4 regions of the Pseudoalteromonas sp. SR45-6 genome follow, and region 3 is predicted to be linked to each of the others. Evidence: predicted binding sites of a transcription regulator. Region 3 holds the regulator's gene; each other region holds the start of a gene.
What was found. Region 3 encodes sigma-54, which starts transcription at its own class of promoters, with help from an activator protein. Its sites were predicted from a motif close to GTTGGCACGNNNNTNGNNT; they were not measured.
Positions count from the first base shown of each region.

Region 1: H5158_RS04370 (hemerythrin domain-containing protein) is a predicted target of sigma-54. The motif match lies at 1,706-1,724, and genes of this name have one in related genera.
Region 2: H5158_RS08365 (EF-hand domain-containing protein) is a predicted target of sigma-54. The motif match lies at 1,838-1,856, and genes of this name have one in related genera.
Region 4: H5158_RS19500 (BON domain-containing protein) is a predicted target of sigma-54. The motif match lies at 1,995-2,013, and genes of this name have one in related genera.

Region 1 is NZ_JACJDM010000005.1:163,714-166,898, reverse strand. It holds gene H5158_RS04375 (S9 family peptidase) at 1-1,529, shown strand, start outside; gene H5158_RS04370 (hemerythrin domain-containing protein) at 1,762-2,187, shown strand; gene H5158_RS04365 (TonB-dependent receptor domain-containing protein) at 2,495-3,185, shown strand, end outside.
Region 2 is NZ_JACJDM010000013.1:61,267-64,451, forward strand. It holds gene H5158_RS08355 (hypothetical protein) at 1-104, opposite strand, end outside; gene H5158_RS08360 (HAMP domain-containing sensor histidine kinase) at 106-1,575, opposite strand; gene H5158_RS08365 (EF-hand domain-containing protein) at 1,891-2,118, shown strand; gene H5158_RS08370 (hypothetical protein) at 2,141-2,368, shown strand; gene H5158_RS08375 (EF-hand domain-containing protein) at 2,479-2,715, shown strand; gene H5158_RS08380 (EF-hand domain-containing protein) at 2,728-2,964, shown strand; gene H5158_RS08385 (amidohydrolase) at 3,085-3,185, shown strand, end outside.
Region 3 is NZ_JACJDM010000049.1:13,151-16,335, reverse strand. It holds gene rapZ (RNase adapter RapZ) at 1-124, opposite strand, end outside; gene ptsN (PTS IIA-like nitrogen regulatory protein PtsN) at 145-597, opposite strand; gene hpf (ribosome hibernation promoting factor) at 602-889, opposite strand; gene H5158_RS17660 (RNA polymerase factor sigma-54) at 918-2,414, opposite strand; gene lptB (LPS export ABC transporter ATP-binding protein) at 2,481-3,185, opposite strand, start outside.
Region 4 is NZ_JACJDM010000062.1:14,444-17,628, forward strand. It holds gene H5158_RS19495 (alpha-amylase family protein) at 1-1,444, shown strand, start outside; gene H5158_RS19500 (BON domain-containing protein) at 1,619-1,942, opposite strand; gene srmB (ATP-dependent RNA helicase SrmB) at 2,347-3,185, opposite strand, start outside.

The DNA.
Region 1 (3,185 bases), on a different contig from region 3:
GCTTAAGAGATAAACAACTATTTATTGTCGATTTAGCCAAAACAGATAAACCTCTTACACCAACAGCGCTTAACGTTGCAAACTATGTAAGTGATGTAAACTGGGCCGCAAAAGGCGATAAGTTATTAGTAAAAACCCAGCCTACAGCGCTAATTGACGACAAATACACTAAATCACAATGGCACTTATTTGATATTGCGACTAATCAAGTGACGATGTCGTTTGCTACTGAAGGTAAATTAGACGGTGCTGAACTGTCTCATGATGGTCGTTACATCGCAATTCTAGGTGCCGAAGATAAGCATGATCCAGCCGCTGGTCGTTTATTTTTAGCTGACACAAAAACAGGTGAAGTAAGTGATTGGTTACCTAATTTCATGGGTCATATCGTTGATTTTGAATGGTCACATAAACGCAACACGCTTAATTTTATTGCCAATGTAGGTACGCAAAGTTTTGTCGCAAGCATTAAAACCGGCTCTAATAAATACAAAAAAATTATTAATGAAGGCCAATTTATTGCATCAAATCTGAGTATTTCTGATTCAGATAAAACCTTAGCGCTACGTGCAAACACTGCAAAGCACCCAAATGAAGTATTCATTATTCGTGGTTCTAAAGCACAACGTTTAACGGATTCAAACAACTGGTTGAATGACAAACGTTTTGCTAAGCAAGAAACTATTTCACTTAAGGCTCGCGACGGTGTTGAGATTGATGGCGTATTAGTCTACCCATTAGATTATGAAAAAGGCACGCGCTATCCATTGATCATGTCAGTGCACGGTGGCCCTGAAAGCCATGACAAAGACGGTTGGGTAACAAACTACTCGCGTCCAGGTCAAATGGGAGCAGCACGTGGTTATGCAGTATTTTACCCAAATTACCGTGGCTCTACAGGTAAAGGCGTTGATTATTCAAAGCTTGGTCAAAACGACTATGCAGGTAAAGAGTTTGACGATTTAATTGACTTTAAACAGCATCTTGTTGAAATGGGCTTAGTTGATACTAAACGTGTTGGTATTACGGGTGGCTCTTATGGTGGTTATGCATCAGCATGGGCCGCAACAAAATTGACTGAACACTTTGCTGCGAGCGTGATGTTTGTAGGTGTTACCAACCAACTATCTAAATTTGGAACTACTGATATTTCTAACGAAATGAATCTTGTGCATGCACGTTCATACCCATGGGATAAATGGCAGTGGTATTTAGAGCGCAGCCCTATTTACTGGGCAGGCCAGTCTAAAACACCATTACTGATCATGCATGGTAAAGATGATCCTCGCGTACACCCTGCACAATCAATGGAACTGTACCGTTATATGAAAGTACAAGGCAAAGATGTACGCCTTGTATACTATCCTGGCGAAGGTCATGGTAACCGTAAAGTAGCCGCGCAATATGATTACAGTTTACGTTTAATGCGTTGGATGGATAACTATTTAATTGACGGCAAAAAAGACATGCCAGCATTCGAGATTGACCATGCAGGCAAGTTAAAAGCGGTAAAAGACGCCAATAAATAATCCTATTATTTTGTGTTAAATACGCTTTTAGGCCAACATTCGTGTTGGCCTTTTTGCTTTTAAATAACAATGAATATGGATGTAATATAAAGACCTAACTCGGTAATTTTTACAAGAAAACACCTTAACAAGCTCAAATATAAAAAATTAAATCAATATATTACAACAACTTAAAAGTTGGCTTCTGTCTTGCAATATTCATTGTAATTAATGAGTAAAGCAAGGAAAACCCATGAATATTTTTGAAGCACTTCGTAATGATCACGACAAACAACGTTCGCTTGTCGATGCGCTGATAAAAACCCAGGGAGAGTCACCGAATAGACAGTCTCTTATGGATAATTTAAAACATGAGTTAGTAGAACATGCTAAATTTGAAGAGCGTTATTTCTATAATCCTTTGATGTTTGATGATTTAACCCATGAAAAAGCCCGTCATAGTATTGCAGAGCATCATGAACTTGATGAATTGATTGAGCAACTTGAAGAAACTGATATGAGCTCACCAGTGTGGCTTGTGACCGCTAAAAAATTACATCATCTTGTACATCATCATCTGGCTGAAGAAGAGCATGAAGTATTTCAACTAGCCGGTAAAGCGCTAACCGAAAGTCAAAAAGAAAGTCTAGCCGAAAAGTATAATGATGCGATGAGTTAACTGCTATATGTGCCCGCTTTAATTTATAAAGCTCTCTAAATAGCAACAACTCTATACCATTTGCATTTATTAGGCACCTCTAACACGGTCAATACTTGGCTAAGCAAACACTCTTAAATTAACTAAGCCCGGCATCAAACGCTGGGTTTTTTAATGCTCATGCTCCATCCCCACCTTTATTTAATATGAAAATCATTCATTGAATGTAAATATTTCGCAATTGAACATACAACTGATAATTGTTATCATACCTACCTTGGTTGCTTATTAGATTAATAATCTTTATTCTTGTCATGAAGGAAGTACAATGAAATCCCGCCCGCTTTATCTGGCCTCACTGATCAGTGCATTATTAACATCAACAACACTTATTGCTGATGATGACACAGCTGAAAATATGGAAGTGATGGTTGTCACCGCTTCTGGTTATGAGCAAAAATTAATAGATGCACCTGCAAGTGTCTCGGTTGTCTCTCGCGAAGATCTACAAAATAAGCCATTTACTAGCCTTGCTGATGCGCTTCGTGATATCGAAGGTATCGATGTTGGTGCCGGACAAGATAAAAACGGTAATATTAGTATTACCATGCGTGGTTTACCCGCAAGCTATACTCTAGTGCTTATTGATGGCCGCCGTCAAAGTGATGTAGGTAATATAGGCCCAAACAACTTTGGTAACAGCCAATTTATGTATATGCCGCCACTTGAGGCTATCGAGCGAATTGAAGTCGTTCGTGGCCCAATGTCCACTTTATATGGCGCTGATGCAATCGGTGGTGTAATCAATATTATCACTCGTAAAAATCTTGATAGCACCCATGGTAGCGTCACGGTAAGCAGTAATATCCAACAAGACGATCAATACGGTAACGATAATAAAGTCGATATATATTTGACCGGCCCAAGCGGCGTTGAGGGATTAACTTACGGGATCCGTGGTAGTTTTTATGACCGTCAAGAAAGTGAGCCAACTTACAGCGAAAGTTTACCACTTCCAG
Region 2 (3,185 bases), on a different contig from region 3:
GCTTCAGGGTTGCTTTTATTTACTGGCTGCTCAGTTAACTCACACCCTGCGAGCCCTAAGGTTGTAATGCAAACCACTAAAATGGCATTTAAACGCACGCCCATGCTAATTAACTCCTTGGTTTTTATTGGTTGGAGGGATGATTGGGATTTGAATTATAAAACGACAGCCTTGTGGCTCATTATGCTCAACGTGTAAAGTACCCATCAATTGCTCAACAGACTCTTTTACAATGGTGAGCCCTAAACCACTACCTTGAGCGGTTATATCTTTAGCATTCTTACCTTGATAAAAGGCACTGAATATATGTGATTTCTCTTGCTCTTTAATACCGGTGCCTTGATCGCTAACGCTCATAGTCAAAGTACGACCAGCTAATGACAGAGCAATATTGACCGCCTGTCCTGCTGGTGAAAACTTTAAGCCATTAGAGATCAACTGAATTAAGATCATTTCAACAAGCTCTGCAGCAATTTCCAGTGGTTGCTCGGGTAACTCACAATGCCAACATAAGCTTTGCTTACGCGCCACTAAACGATGTTCAAAATGGCTGTTTATCTTGGTTATTAATTGCGAGAATTCCAGCTCACTTAAGTCTTCTTTGCTGCTGCGAATCGCATTGTAACTAAGTAAACTATCGATCATAGCGCGCAAACGCACCATGCTCTGGGTAATTAACGCCAACACCGCTTGCTGCTCTTTGTTAATTGGCCCAACGATTTCATCGGCAAGTAAGTCAGTGCCCTCAACCATTGACGCTAATGGAGTTTTCAATTCATGGGTAACATGGCGTAAAAAAGTATCTTTTTGTTGCTCTAATTGATGCAACTGCTCTTGCACCCATTGTAATTTATTTCCTAGTTCAACCAACTCAGCAGAGCCTTGTACAGCTATTTTTTGTTGCCAATGACCTTGCCCAAGCTTATCAATAACCGACGTTAATCCTTTTAAGCGACCACTTATACGCCATAAAAAACCACCACCTACTAGTAAAGTTAATGGGATAAGTGCTATTAACCAATTGATAAATGAGCTTTGCAAAGCTTTTAACTGTTGCTGATTTTTAGTTATTTGCAGCTCATTTTGATCTCTTAGCCACACCGTTTGACGCGCAATTAATTCACTCACAGGAATAAACAATTGCGCATCTTGTTGTCCTTCAGTAACGAGTTGAGTATGCGCTAATTGCAATACCTGTGCGAGTTGCTGCCATTGCTTAATATACTCCCCCGTAGAACTTATAAAAGTTAGTTCATCAATGCTTTGTAGTGATGATTGCCACTTATCAACAATCAATTCATCGAGTGATTCGCTTTTCAGCACCCAGTTTTGTCGCGTTGCACGCTCTAAGCTATTGAGGTCTTGCTTAAGATTATTAAATGACTTGGTAATTTGATAATTTTCACTGACGATTTGTTGAGTTACTGCTAGCTGTTTATTCAGCGCATTTAAAAATACAATCACTACCAGTGATAATGGCAGCAGCGATAACAAAGTACTAAACAAAAACTGGCCTATTAAATTGGGTCGCCAACTAAGTAATGCACTGTACTTTTTAGCGAATGAGGCCATTATCGCTACTCCTTTAGTTAAATGTCTGATTATGGAAGGTGTTACTTATACACTAGCTGAATCAATAAGAATAATGAATAAGGCGAACTGTGTAGCGCTATATAAAGCGACTGACGCTAAATTGAAACAACTTAACCAACTGTTTTTTAAAAACTTAATCAATACCCGTTAAAAGTTGTTGCAAAAAAGACACACTGCCCAGTCATTTTTTCCCACTTATTATCATGCCAAAACATTAAGTCACTGATATTTTTACAATAAAAAAATTGGCATCGTTCTTGTAACATCCGTATCAACGACTGTTTATAAGGAAATAATATGAAAATATTAACACCGCTGTGCTTATGCATCAGCCTACTGCTTAGCTTTAACAGCTTTGCCATTGATGTCGAGGCCACCTTCGCAGAACTTGATAAAGACAGTAATGGCACATTGAGTGAAGCAGAAGCATCTGAAGATGCGGTATTACACGAAAGTTTTGAGCAAATTGACAAAGATCAAAATGGTCAAATTTCATTTGCTGAGTTTAAACAATTTTTGCAATAATTTTCCCAAAGGAAACACTGCTATGAAACAACTTATCGCCGCTTTTTCACTGATGTTTTTAGTCATTAGCGCCACTGTTTTAGCATCACAATTAAACGTTAAGTTTGCGCAATTAGATACCGACTCTGACGGACAAATTTCATTGCTTGAAGCCAAGCAAAACAACACGCTATTAAAGCAGTTTACTGATCTTGATGATAATAACGACGAGCAGTTATCTGAGCAAGAGTTCGCAAAGTTTAAATTTTAAAAGGCTTTAAAGTATTTGCCATAATCCCGGAGGGAATGTGTAAACGGATTTAATGTTGGGATTTAAATTATGGCAAATGCTTTATTCTTTTTGTTGGTAGGATGTAAATAATGAAAAGCATATTAATAATATTAAGTGTGTCGCTAGCCACCAGTTTTAGCGCAATGGCACTGGATGTAAAACAACGTTTTGATCATTTAGATAGCAATAAAGATGGCTATTTAACGCATAATGAGCTTGAACCACAACCACAATTGTTGAGTAACTTTAAACGTTGGGACAAAAACCAAGACAATAAAATTTCCCTATCTGAATTTAAGCGTTTTTTAACTAATAATCTAGATTAACGAGTTTCCCCAATGAAATTTTGTACACAACTGGGACTAAGTTTGTTATTTGTCAGTAGCTGTTGCAGTTTTGCAACAACTGATAATATAGCAGAACAATTCAAAAACTTAGACCGCGATAAAGACGGTCTTATCACGCGTTCAGAGTCAGCAAAAGATCCTGCCCTGTGGTCTCGTTTTAAAAACTATGACAGCGATAAAGATGGTAGATTATCACTGTCTGAATTTACTCTATATGCAAATAAATGAATAGCTAATTCATCAGCATAGTTGAAATGCACAACGATAAATAATTTATTATATTTAATTTGCAGACTCAGTATTCTCTGTTACTGTTTAACTAACAAAAGCAGAAAAAGAATTCTAACAATGAAATGCTTACTCGCCTGTTTAATCACTTTATCTTTACCTGTGCTAGCTGATACCACGGTGATCTACAATGCTAACGGTTACACTCCAACTTACAGTGG
Region 3 (3,185 bases):
GCACTAATGAAGGTAATAAGTTTACCGGAATATTATCTACACAATAATAGCCAAGATCTTCTACTACACGCAGAGCAACAGATTTACCTGAGCCAGAACGCCCACTGATGATGATTAACTCCATGTAAATTCTCCTTCATTTGGCTACGATTGCGCAGCAATTACGTGATACAAATCTTGGTCTGTTTTTGCGCTACGTAGTTGTTTACAAAAATCTTTGTCGTTGAGTTTATCAGCAATTGTGGCTAACGTCTTCAAATGAAGTTGGCTATCACCATCTGGCACGATGAGAGCTACAAATATATCAACTGGGCGATTATCTATCGCATCAAAATCAATCGGTGATTCACTCACTATAATTATTGCTAGCGGGTTTTCAACACCACTCATACGGCCATGAGGAATAGCAATACCACGACCAATACCCGTACTACCTAGTTTTTCTCTCGACAGTAGTGCGTTGAGGATTTCTTGTTGTGATAGCTGAGGAAGTTGTTCATGAGCCAATTGGCTGATAAATTCAATGATCCGTTTTTTGCTATTAAAAAGGACCGCAGCTTTACTGCAGTCCTGGCAAATAAGTGAGCTTAATTTCATAGTGTTAGTGTCGAGCGTGCTTCTCTTTGTGTTTAATTACCTGACGGTCAAGTTTGTCGATTAGTCCGTCAATGGCTGCATACATGTCTTGGTGCTCAGTTGAGGCAAATAATTCAGCGCCACTGACATGTAATGTGGCTTCTGCTTTTTGGCTTAGCTTTTCTACATCAAGAATGACATGGACATTATTGATATGATCAAAATGCCTTTCAAGCTTGGCAAACTTATTGTTTACATAGTCTCTTAATGAATCAGTAATTTCTACATGACGACCAGTTAAATTTAGTTGCATAAGCATTTTCCTCTTGTGATTTTACGCCTTAAATCAAACTTTTACGTTGATTTGACGGTGGAATAGCCAGTGACTCGCGGTATTTTGCAATAGTCCGTCTAGCTACTTTGATACCTTGCTCTGCCAATATATCTGCAATTTTACTATCACTCAATGGTTTCGCTGAGTTTTCTGCACTGATCAATTTTCTGATCAATGCTCGAATGGCTGTCGATGAGCATTCGCCGCCGTTCTCAGTACTTACATGGCTCGAGAAAAAATATTTTAACTCAAATATACCACGAGGGGTATGCATGTATTTTTGGGTGGTTACACGAGAAATTGTTGATTCGTGCATCTCAACCATTTCGGCAACGTCGTTTAGTACCATAGGGCGCATGGCCTCAGGGCCATGCTCAAAGAATCCTTGCTGCTGTTTAACAATGCAGTTGGTTACTTTGAGTAACGTCTCGTTACGACTTTCTAGGCTTTTAATAAACCATTTAGCTTCTTGCAAATGCGAGCGTATAAATTGGCTGTCAGTGCTTGATTTTACAGAGCGTGACATCGCCGCATATTGGCTGTTCACTCTAATTTTTGGCATGCTGTCTGGATTGAGTTCAACCACCCAGCGACCTTTAATTTTTTTCACCGAAACGTCAGGAATAACATACTCTGATTCTTCGCGTACTATGGTATCCGCAGGCTTTGGGTTAAGGCTGTGGATCAGTGTCATTACTTCTTTTAGTTCATCTTCTTTAAGCTTAGTCTTTTTCATCAAAGTGCGATAGTCACGACTAGCTAATAAATCGATATGATCAGTTAAAATCATTTTTGTCTCGCTAATCCAAGGAGTTGCAGGATCAAATTGATTTAATTGAATACATAAACATTCTTGTAGGCTGCGCGCAGCAATACCAACAGGGTCAAACAACTGAATGCGTTTTAACACTGCTTGCACTTCGTCGAGTTCGATTTCTTCTTCGTTATTACCTTGATTTAAGCTCTCTGCAATGTCTTCGCAGCTCAAGGTTAAAATACCTGAATCGTCAACGGCTTCAACAATCGCAATGGCAATGGCTTCATCGGTTGGACTAAAAGGTGTGAGTTGTAATTGCCACATTAGATATTCGTGCAAGGTTTCAGTTGAGGCACCTTGATAAATTGACTCATCTTCAGGCATTGGCCCAGATGACGTATTTGGCGCAGCACTCATGTATTCGTCCCAGGTGACGTCCATAGCCATTTCGTCACTTAAGGTCTCTTTACTTAATGCTTCGCTACTTTCTTGTTCATATTCGCTTGGCTTGTCGTCTGCTGATGCGCTAACGGTTAAGTCATCGTTATCTTGTTTTTGTTCGTTTTTACCAGCCGTGTCGTCTGAATATTCATGTTCTTCTAGCTCTAACAATGGATTGCTGTCGAGCGCTTCTTGAATTTCTTGCTGGAGATCCAATGTACTGAGTTGCAATAAGCGAATTGCTTGTTGCAGCTGTGGTGTCATTGTAAGTTGCTGGCCCATGCGCAGCTGGAGTGATTGCCTCATGTATCTCTAACAATCCTTTTATTGTTATCATCGTTAAGTCTAGCAGATACTTAGCCGAGCGTGGCTTTATAGCCTAAATTGCTCGCCCAGGTAAACATCGCGGACTGTTTGGTCGGCGAGTACATGCTCAGGGGTACCTGATGCAATTAACTCCCCATGAGAAACTATGTAGGCTTTTTCACAAACATCAAGGGTTTCTCGTACATTGTGGTCGGTAATAAGCACGCCAATACCACGGTTTTTAAGGTGTTCAATAATCTTCTTTATATCTAACACTGAAATAGGATCAACGCCAGCAAAAGGCTCATCAAGTAAGATAAATTTTGGGTTTGCGGCTAAAGCGCGTGCAATTTCAACTCGACGACGTTCACCGCCAGATAATGCCATACCTTGGCTGTCGCGGATATGTTGAATGCTAAACTCATCAAGTAAGCTGTCGAGCGCTTCTTCTCTGGCTTGTTTATTCAGCTCTTTACGAGTTTCTAAAATAGCCATCAGGTTTTGATAAACAGTTAATTTACGGAAGATGGATGATTCTTGTGGCAGGTAGCCAATCCCTAACCGTGCGCGACTGTGCATTGGCAGTAAGGTGATGTCATTATCATCAATACTGATTTTACCTTTGTCGCTTGGAACTAAACCCACAATCATATAAAAGGTGGTGGTTTTACCAGCGCCATTAGGACCCAATAAGCCAACAATGCTGCCTGCGCTAACTTCTAAACCCACGCTTTTTACAACTTGGCGACCTTTATAGCTTTTTGCTAGAAA
Region 4 (3,185 bases), on a different contig from region 3:
CATTGGTGTTAAGGGGTTTCGGTTTGATGCCTCTAAACATGTTGCAGCCAGTGATATTCAAAGTTTAATGGCGAAAGTGAATGGCTCGCCAGTGGTCTTTCAAGAAGTAATTGATCAAGGTGGCGAGGCTGTTGGTGCCTCTGAGTATTTAGCGTCAGGTTTAGTTACGGAGTTTAAATACAGCACTGAACTTGGCAATACCTTTAGAAATGGCTCGCTCGCATGGTTAAGTAATTTTGGTGAAGGGTGGGGGTTTATGCCAAGTGCATCAGCTGTAGTATTTGTAGATAATCATGATAATCAACGCGGTCATGGTGGTGCCGGTAATGTAATTACCTTTGAAGATGGCCGCTTGTACGACTTAGCAAACGTATTTATGTTGGCTTACCCCTATGGTTATCCAAAAGTAATGTCTAGTTACGATTATCATGGTGACACAGATGCTGGTGGCCCAAGCGTACCTGTACATAACAACGGTAATTTAGAATGCTTTGCGAGTAATTGGCAATGTGAGCATCGTTGGGCATACATTGCAGGTGGCGTAGATTTTAGAAATAATACGGCTGATAACTGGGCAACAACCAATTGGTGGGATAATACTAATAATCAAATAGCCTTTGGTAGAGGAAGTTCAGGTCATGTTGCCATTAATAAAGAAGGCTCAACACTCAATACTACTGTGCAAACAGATATGGCTCCAGGGCAATACTGTAATGTGCTAAAAGGAGTGCTGACTAATGATGCAACAAGTTGTACTGGTGAAGTTATTACTGTTAATGCAAATGGCACTATAAACTTAAATGTAGCCGCGTGGGATGCAATGGCTATTCATAAAAATGCCAAGTTAACCACTAACTCAACCCCTGATCCTCAGAGTGATTGGCAGCGAACTGTGATATTTATTAACGCACAAACGCAAACTGGCCAAGATATGTTTATTCGCGGCGGGATTGACCATGTTTATGCAAACACAAACCTTGGGCGTAACTGCCAAACAAGCAACTTTGAATGTGCTATGCCAATTCGCCATAATAATTTGCAAAGTGCCACTACCAGTCCTTGGAAAGCAAACGATAATTACCTAGATTGGTATGGTATTGAAACGGGCCAAAGTATTGAGGCGCAAGGGACCGCAACCGATTGGACAACTAATATTTGGCCAGCAACTTGGGGAGCAGAAAAAACCGTTGCTAATGATGGCTTTGGTGTTACACCACTGAATATTTGGGGTGAACATTATTGGCTGCTTGATGTTGATATGGATTGCAGCAAAGCGGTTAATGGATGGTTTGAGGTAAAAGCGTTTATTAAAAATGGTCAGGGCTGGGAGGGTAATATCGCGCAAGTAAACACCCCTTATGCTAGTACTAATCATGTTGCTCAATGCGGCAAAATTAATAAATTTGAGTTTAATAATTCAACGGTAGAAATACGCAATTTCTAATTTTATTACAGCTAAACCCCAGCTAAACCATAAGTATGCGTTTAGCTGGGATTTTACTTTGTAAGTCATGTTCTGGAGATTTGCGTTTTCTGTGTTTTAAGTAAACCTAAGTTGAATCACCAGAAAATCAGTTGCTTTAACTCTTTAATCTTTAGCCTAGCAGCTTTAAACTCTTCAATCTCTCACCTGCATTTTATTTTCAATAATTGCCACACCTTGGGTGTTTTCTAAAAACTTTTGTGCCAGTGCGCGTTCAAAGCCGGTTTCGGTTAGACCATAAATGGCTACTTTGTTGCCATCAACGTGTACTCGCAGTTGCGAGAGGTTTAGGTTTGGATTGCTACGCAGTTTATCAATTATAGTCTGCTGTAGTGTTGGTTGAGGAGAAACGCTGCTGATCATAATTGTACTAGTGGCTGCACTGACTTGCGTTGCGCAGGCGAGTAAAAATACACAGCAAAGTGATACCAATGATACAGTTAATTTGAAGCGGTCCATGATTTCCCTCATAACATCTATTGTATGTGTTTAGTGAATAGTAAGCTTACTGTTACAATATTTATTCCAACTTTAACGTATTGAAATTGAAGGGGTATTTTAAGTTCGGGTAATGTTTTTGGAATTTTTTACATTCAACTGAGTAAAAAGTACGGCGATTAGCTAACTAATTTAGATTTGTAGTTGCTGTTTAGTGCAGCTATAGCGATGCAATATATTTTTTGTTAAGTGATGGTCGTAGCTGCAAGCTTGTAATGAGCAAGCTAAATGGGGAGCACAAGATAATTAATTTGCATGACTGCTATGAGAGGGTTTAATAATTTACTGCGAGTAGGTAAAACTGAATGTAAAAAGCCGAGACTATGATAAGTCTCGGCTTTTTATGTAGCGTCAAAGCAGATGAATTATTTCTTTTTCTTGGCTTTTGCTTTGGCCTTTTTACGGGCTTTGATTTTTACCGGATCTTTATGTTTTTTGATTGGCGCTTTAGCTTCTTTATGACGCGGCTCAAATCCTTTAACAACACGGCGTTTAAGGCGCAGCTCAATGTAGCGTTCAATTTTTGCTAATACTGCAATGTCATGGGCTTCTACTAACGAAATTGCAATGCCTTTCTTACCTGCGCGAGCAGTGCGGCCAATACGGTGAACATACACGTCTGCTGTGCGTGGCATATCAAAGTTGATCACATGACTAATATCAGCCACATCAATACCGCGGGCGGCAACATCAGTCGCAACTAATATTCTTGTACGGCCACTGTGGAAATTTTCCATTGCCTTCATGCGTTTGTCTTGTGGCATCTCGCCACGTAACCAGGCTGCGCGAACCCCAGCATTGGTCAGCTCGCCGACTAATGTTTCTAGGCGATCACGGGTTTTAACAAACACAATAGCTTTGCTTAAGTCTTCACTGTTTAGTATTTCAACCAACATTGCTAATTTATGGTTGTAATCATCAGCAATGTGTACCCATTGGTGGATTTTAGCTTTTTCTTTACGTGAAGATTCAGCTTCTAATAGGGCTGGATCTTTTAAAATTTGCTCTGCAAATCGTTCAACGCTATCGCCTTCAAGAGTGGCTGAGAATAAAAAGCACTGACGACGATTTTTTGCTTCTTCGCAAATACGCATCATTTCTTTACGAAAGCCCATGTCTAACATGCGGTCTGCTTCGTCTAAAATAAGCATCTCGACGTTTTCGGCATGAAAGTTTTCGGTTTCTAAATATTCCATTAATCGCC